One region of the Streptomyces sp. NPDC058008 genome, then DNA from elsewhere that is predicted to be linked to it. Evidence: riboswitches for the same ligand, from Rfam matches in the RefSeq annotation. Region 1 holds a riboswitch; each other region holds the start of a gene.
The links. Region 1 has a riboswitch for cobalamin ahead of metE (5-methyltetrahydropteroyltriglutamate--homocysteine S-methyltransferase). Riboswitches for the same ligand answer to the same signal wherever they lie in the genome.
Positions count from the first base shown of each region.

Region 2: it holds a riboswitch for cobalamin, as region 1 does, so the genes downstream of both, ACFVS9_RS26035 (ABC transporter substrate-binding protein) here and metE (5-methyltetrahydropteroyltriglutamate--homocysteine S-methyltransferase) in region 1, are expected to answer to the same signal.
Region 3: it holds a riboswitch for cobalamin, as region 1 does, so the genes downstream of both, ACFVS9_RS31015 (cobalamin biosynthesis protein) here and metE (5-methyltetrahydropteroyltriglutamate--homocysteine S-methyltransferase) in region 1, are expected to answer to the same signal.

Region 1 covers NZ_JBHVQX010000006.1:81,376-83,566, reverse strand. Annotated here, with positions in the region: gene metE (5-methyltetrahydropteroyltriglutamate--homocysteine S-methyltransferase) at 1-1,184, opposite strand, end outside; cobalamin riboswitch at 1,343-1,563, opposite strand; gene ACFVS9_RS07855 (VOC family protein) at 1,830-2,191, shown strand, end outside.
Region 2 covers NZ_JBHVQX010000029.1:35,179-37,369, forward strand. Annotated here, with positions in the region: gene ACFVS9_RS26035 (ABC transporter substrate-binding protein) at 1-942, opposite strand, end outside; cobalamin riboswitch at 995-1,123, opposite strand; partial or broken gene ACFVS9_RS26040 (SAM-dependent methyltransferase) at 1,315-1,496, shown strand; partial or broken gene ACFVS9_RS26045 (recombinase family protein) at 1,551-1,724, opposite strand; gene ACFVS9_RS26050 (secondary thiamine-phosphate synthase enzyme YjbQ) at 1,886-2,191, opposite strand, start outside.
Region 3 covers NZ_JBHVQX010000042.1:51,792-53,982, reverse strand. Annotated here, with positions in the region: gene ACFVS9_RS31015 (cobalamin biosynthesis protein) at 1-837, opposite strand, end outside; cobalamin riboswitch at 966-1,095, opposite strand; gene ACFVS9_RS31010 (hypothetical protein) at 1,244-1,462, opposite strand; gene ACFVS9_RS31005 (anion permease) at 1,475-2,191, opposite strand, start outside.

The sequences.
Region 1 (2,191 bases):
GACGCCAGATCGGCCCGGTTGGCGGCGAGTTCGGCGGTGACGGCGCCGACCCCCTGGGTGAGGCCCCTGGCCAGGGTGACGATCTCGGCGGTCTTCTGCCGGGCGAAGGCCAGCCAGCGCAGTACCTGCGGCTCGACGTCCCGTTCGGCGGTGGCGTCGAGGGGGACGTGCAGCAGGGAGCAGGAGGAGGCGACGTCGACCCGCCCGGCGAGGCCGAGCAGCGTCCCCAGGGTGGACAGCGACTTCTCCAGATCGTTGATCCAGATGTTGCGGCCGTTGACGACCCCCGCGACCAGGCGCTTGCCGGGCAGTCCGCCGACGGCCGCCAGGGCGTCCAGATTCACGGCGGCGCTCTCGGTGAAGTCCAGCGCGAGACCCTCCACCGGAGTCCTGGCCAGCACGGCGAGCGCCTCGCCGAGCGGGCCGAAGTAGGAGGCGACGAGCAGCTCGGGCCGGTCGTCGAGGCTGCCGAGACCCCGGTAGGCGCGCTCGACGGCGTTCAGTTCGGCGGGTGTGCGGTCCTGGACGAGCGCGGGCTCGTCCAGCTGCACCCACCCGGCACCGGCCGCGCGCAGGTCGGCGAGGACCTCCGCGTACACCGGCAGCAGGCGGTCCAGGAGTGTGAGGGGGTCGAAGTCCGCGGACACGCCGGGGGCCGGCTTGGCGAGGAGCAGGTAGGTGACCGGGCCGACGAGGACGGGCCGGGCGTTCAGCCCCAGGGCGAGTGCCTCCGTCAGTTCGGCGACCTGCTTGGCGGAGTCCGCCGAGAAGACCGTGTCCGGCCCCAGTTCCGGCACCAGGTAGTGGTAGTTGGTGTCGAACCACTTGGTCATCTCCAGTGGTGCGACGTCCTGGGTGCCGCGTGCCATCGCGAAGTAGCCGTCGAGCGGATCCGCGGCGACCGCCTCGCGGTGGCGGGCCGGCACGGCTCCCACCATGACGGTGGTGTCCAGCACGTGGTCGTAGTACGAGAAGTCCCCGGTGGGCACCTCGTCGATCCCGGTCGTGCTCAGCTGCCGCCAGTTGTCGCCGCGCAGCCGGGCCGCGGTGGCGCGGAGGGCGTCGGCGGTGACCCGCCCCTTCCAGTAGCCCTCCACCGCCTGCTTCAGTTCCCGGTTCTGACCCTGCCGGGGGTAGCCGTGGACGGTGGACCGCGCGGTCGCGGTCGTGTGCTCGGTGGTCACGGAGATCTCCTTCGCGAGATGAATCCCTGAGATCCCGGGGACGGCACGAGCGCGCGAAGGGGTGACGTACCGGGACGTGAGGCGTCGTACGACGCCGTGACGGCCTGGTAGGTACGCCGACCCGCCCTCGAGGTCACCGGGATGTCCGCGCACGGATGGTCCGCGCGCGGGCAGTTGGCAGGTCTTCGGACTCGCGGGCACGTCCTGTGTGAGGACACCTAGTGGCCGTCGCTTCCCAGGCCCGGTACGTCGGACCCAGTGCGTATGACGGCGGTCGTTCCCGCTCACCGCTGCGGGGCAGTCCCGGATTCCCACCGGGTTCCCTCTTACGACGCATCCCGTCTGGCGGACGGGGCGAACCAGCTGCACGCGTCAGACTACGGGGCATCCGGGCGGCGCGAGGCGCCAGGTCCAGCATGCGGATGGACCGGGCGCCGGACCGTGGCCGACCGGCGGGCCGGGGCCGGACGCGCCGGACGGGCCGGCGTCCGGCCGTCAGCGGAGGGCGATTCCGCGCCCGTGCCCCCGGACGCGTGAGGCCCGCCCCCAGGCGCCGGCAGGGCGCCCGGCCGGGCCTACGGGAGGCCGGTCCGGGCGGCGGATAATTCGAAGGCCCCCTTGAACGCCACCCGTTAGGGTGGCCCGATGGCGTCGATCAAGCAGGTCCAGATCACCTTCGACTGTGCGGAGCCGGAGCGCGTCGCCCGATTCTGGTGCGAGGTGCTGGGCTACGTGGCACCGGCGCCACCGGAGGGGTTCGCCACCTGGGCCGACTACGAGGACACGCGTCCGCCGGAGCTCAGGGGAGCGTCGTTCTCGTGCGGCGACCCCTCGGGCGTGGGCCCGAGGATGTACTTCCAGCGCGTTCCCGAGGGGAAGACCGTCAAGAACCGGGTGCACCTCGACGTACGCGTCGGCACCGGGCTCGTGGGGGAGGCGCGGGTGGCCGCGCTCGAGGCCGAATGCGCGCGGCTCCTCCCGCTCGGAGCCCGGCGGGTGCACCTGCT
Region 2 (2,191 bases), on a different contig from region 1:
CGCCTGCCGGTCGATGCCGAGTTGCACGGCGCGTATCAGCCGCGGATCGTCGAACGGCTTCCGACCGGTGCGCAGGAGTAGCTGCTGGGCGGTGGCCCGCTTGGCGGTGAGCAGGCGCGTCGAGCCGTCCTTCTTCAGCCGCTCAACGGAGGCGCCGGCCATGTCGGCCGCGTAGTGCACCTGGCCGGACAGCAGGGCGTTGAGGCGTGCCGATTCCTCGTTCGCGGGGACGATCTCGAGCTCGGCTATGTGCGGAGCGCCGTCCCAGTGGTCGGCCCAGCGCTTGTAGCGGGCGGTGCCGCCCGGCGTGAAGGACACGTAGGTGAAGGGACCGGAGCCTATGGGTTTGCGGAAGTCCGTCGTCCCGTCCGGGATGATCTCCGTGCCGGGGCCCGCGAACACGGTGGGGAACTCGAAGTTGGGTGCCTTGAGGACGAAGACGACGGACCGCACGCCGTCCACCTTGCTCGCGGTGAAGTCGATGGCGGACAACAGGACCTGCGATGGCGAGCCGACCTCGGGGTCGGCGGCGCGGCGGTAGCTGTAGAGGACGTCCTTGGCGGTGACCGGCTTCCCGTCATGGAACCGGGCCTTTCGCAGCCGTACGCTCCAGCGTGTTCCGGAGGCGTCACTCTCCCAGGACTCCGCGAGCCTCTTACGGACGGACATGTCGTCGGCGTACGTGCCGAGGGTGTCGTACAGGGCCTTGGCACGGGCCTGGTCGACGAAGTTCGGGGCGACGTGCGGATCGAGGGTCTCCTGCGAGCCGCCCGACGTGAACGCGGCGCGGAACCCGTCCCCTCTGCCGCCGTCCTTCGTATCGCCGCCACAGCCACTGAGCAGGCCGGTCCCGGCGAGCGCCAGCGCACCACCGGCGGCGAGCACCCCTCTGCGACCGGGCTCCGGGTGCCGTCCCGGCTCCGTCCGGGCATGCGTCGTCACAGTCGATCCTCTCCGGGGTGTCCTCGCCCCTGACGTCAGACCGGCGACGGGTCAGTCTCCTGGCTCCCGGATCGTCGCTCGCCTCCGCCTTCCCGGCCGCGCTCGCGGACAGTGGCGTGCAGAAGGATCGCTCCCCGGTCACAGTGGCGGGACCGCGCCGGAATCGCACCGGCTTCCTGGTCCCCGTCGCCTTGTGCGTCCATTGTGGCGTATGTGGTGGGCGGGACCGGCGCCCGGCTCCTCCCGGCCGCCGATGGGGGTGGTCGTACGCGTCCATCCCAGCTCTGCCCACAATGCGCACCGGCACCACCAGTGGGCCCGAACCCTCAGACACACTCCGCGCGAAACACCAGGAAAGGGGCAGCCGTACCCATGACAGCAACACCCCTCGCCGACTGGCAGACCAGCTGGGACCGCCAGCAGGAGTGGTACATGCCCGACCGGGAGGAGCGGTTCCGGTCATGATCGACACGGTCGAGGCCGTGGCAGGCACCGCGCCGCGCGTCCTCGACCTGGACTGCGGCACCGGCAGCATCTCCGACCGCCTGCTTGAGGCAGTCCACGACGTTGCGGCCGAGCCGATCCACGGCTGCAGCCACCAGCCCGTCGTAAGGACCCCCCTCATCGCGAAGCCACGGGCCCAGTTTCGGCCGGGTCATCGGGTCGGTGGCGCCCGACACCTCCCAGTCATCGGCCCAGCCGATGATGTGGCCCCCGACAGACGCGGCAGTGGTCAGCGCGTCCTCCCGTTGCCGCTCCGGCGACGATGTCGCGAGCTTCATCCGCGACAGACGTCGCACGCCGAGCAGGCACTTCCCGCATCAGCCGTAGGGGCGTTCCATCATGTTCAGGTCCGTACCGCGCAAGACATCTCCGTTTCGAACACGCAAGGTACGGAGATTGGGCGGCCACACCCAGGACGATCCTGCTCAAGCCAGCAAGCTCACCCCAGGAAGCTCAGCCGCACCTGACGGTCCGCATTGTCGACGTTCGTGTCCACCAGGCACACCGACTGCCACGTCCCCAGCTCCAGCCTCCCCCCGATCACCGGCAGTGTGGCGTGCGGTGGCACGAGCGCCGGCAGTACGTGGTCGCGGCCGTGGCCGGGGCTTCCGTGGCGGTGGCGCCAGCGGGTGTCGGCGGGGAGCAGGGTCTGGAGGGCGGTCAGGAGGTCGTCGTCGCTGCCGGCCCCGGTTTCCAGGATCGCGATTCCGGCTGTCGCGTGCGGTACGAAGACGTTGAGCAGGCC
Region 3 (2,191 bases), on a different contig from region 1:
CACGTCCCGGCCCGCCCCGCCGTTGAGCACCGGCCGGTGCTCGACCCGTCCGCCGTAGGCCAGGGTGCCGCCCAGCCGTACGCCGAGCGCCCCCGCGAACGAGGCCTCCACCGGCCCCGCGTTGGGGCTCGGATGCCGGCCGGCGTCGGCCCGCCAGGCCCGGACGGCCTCGCGCGGGCGGCCCCCGGCGGCCACCGCGAGCACGGCGGTGAGCCGAGCCCCTGGCCAGCCGGCGACGTCGTCGAGCCGGGCCGACGCCCAGCCGTAGCGCCGGTGACGCGGCGACCGGTGCCCGACCATCGCGTCGAGCGTGTTGACCGCCCGGAAGCCGACCAGCCCCGGTACACCGGCGAGGGCGCCCCACACCAGGGCCCCCACGACGGCGTCGGAGGTGTTCTCGGCGACGGACTCCACCACCGCGCGGGCGATCCCCGGTCCGTCCAGCGCCTGCGGATCGCGGCCGCACAGGTGCGGCAGCCGCTCCCGGGCCAGCTCGACGTCCCCGGCGGCCAGGGCCCCGCCGATGGCGCGGGCCTCCCGGCCCAGCGACGTGCCGCCGACGACGGACCAGGTGGCCGCCGCGGTCAGTGCCACGGCGGCGGCGGGACGGTTCCGTACGGCGCGGGCGGCCAGCGCGGCGGCGCCCGTGGCGCCTCCGGCGCAGACCAGCGCGTGCAGCGCGCCCCGGCCCCGGTGGTCGCCCCACAGGCGGTTCTCGACGCCCGCCGCGGCACGGCCGAAGGCGGCGACGGGATGACCGCGCCGGGGGTCACCGAGCAGCAGGTCGCCGATCAGGCCGGCGGCGGCGCCGTACGCGAAGATGCGGTCGGCTCGCACCGCTCAGCCGGCCGTCGCGCCTCGGTGGACCTTCGCGGCAGGTGGTACGGCGACCGACGCAGGGCAGCCCGACATGGCGTATGTCCTCACTCAGGGTCCGCGCCCTGGTTCGACGTGACCGGCGACGAGAGTCTCCTGGCTCCCGGATCCGCAGTTCCTCCGGCCTTCCAGTCCGCGGTGGCGGACCGTGACTTCCGTATGGAGGCTGCTCCCCGGTGACAGTGGCGGGACCGCGCCGGATTCGCACCGGCTTCCTCTGCTGTCGCCGTAAATGGCTCCGGCAGTCCACCACGCTCCGCGAATGTCCGTCAACCTGCCGTTGACCTGCGAGGCTTCGGTGTGCTCAGACGCACACCGGGCCGGACACGCCCGTGGTGTGTCCGGCCCGGTGCGTCCGCAGGGGGATTCAGGCGACGATCAGGTAGATGCCGTACGCGACGGCCGCCGCGCACAGCGCGAAGCAGGCGTACGCGCCGGTGCGCGCCAGGACGCTGCCGCCGCCCCGCGCCGTGGACGTCTGCCTGGCGAGGCCGGTGACGCCGAGGGTGAAGAGGCCGACCAGCGCGACGGTGATCACGAGGCTGACGCCGAAGACGGAAGCGAGAGCTGCCCAGTCGATGTTCATGCGGATCTGTCCTTACACCGTGGCCGGCCGGTCGGCCGGGGTCTCGGCCGTCGCGGACGGGGCGTGGATGGTGGTCTTGAGGTCCGGCACGCTCACGCCGGCGGGCGGCGGGGCGACCGCCGCGATGGCGGTCGTCACGACACCCGCGGGCTCGCCCTCGGGCGCGTTGACGTTGGTGTGGTCGACCGGCTTGCGGCGCGACAGCAGCCAGATGGCGCCGGAGCCCGCGACCAGCAGGACCGCGACCACCGCGACGCCCCAGGGCCCCTGCTTGGTGAGGAACTCGGCCCCCGCGCCGACGAGTCCGGCGGCCGGCAGGGTCAGACCCCAGGCGACGAACATCCGGGTGGCGGTGGACCAGCGGACCACACCGCCCTTGCGGCCGAGACCCGCGCCCATCACCGCGCCGGAGCAGGACTGGGTGGTCGAGAGGGAGAAGCCGAGGTGCGAGGAGGCCAGGATGACCGTCGCCGCACTCGTCTGGGCCGCGAAGCCCTGCGGCGGACGCAGGTCGGTGAGACCGCTGCCCATGGTGCGGATGATGCGCCAGCCGCCGAGGTAGGTGCCCAGGGCGATGGCCACGCCCGCGGAGGCGATGACCCAGACGGGCGGGTTGGAGCCGGGGGAGAGGACACCGCCGGTGACCAGGGCCAGGGTGATGATGCCCATGGTCTTCTGCGCGTCGTTGGTGCCGTGCGCGAGCGAGACGAGACCGGCCGAGGCGATCTG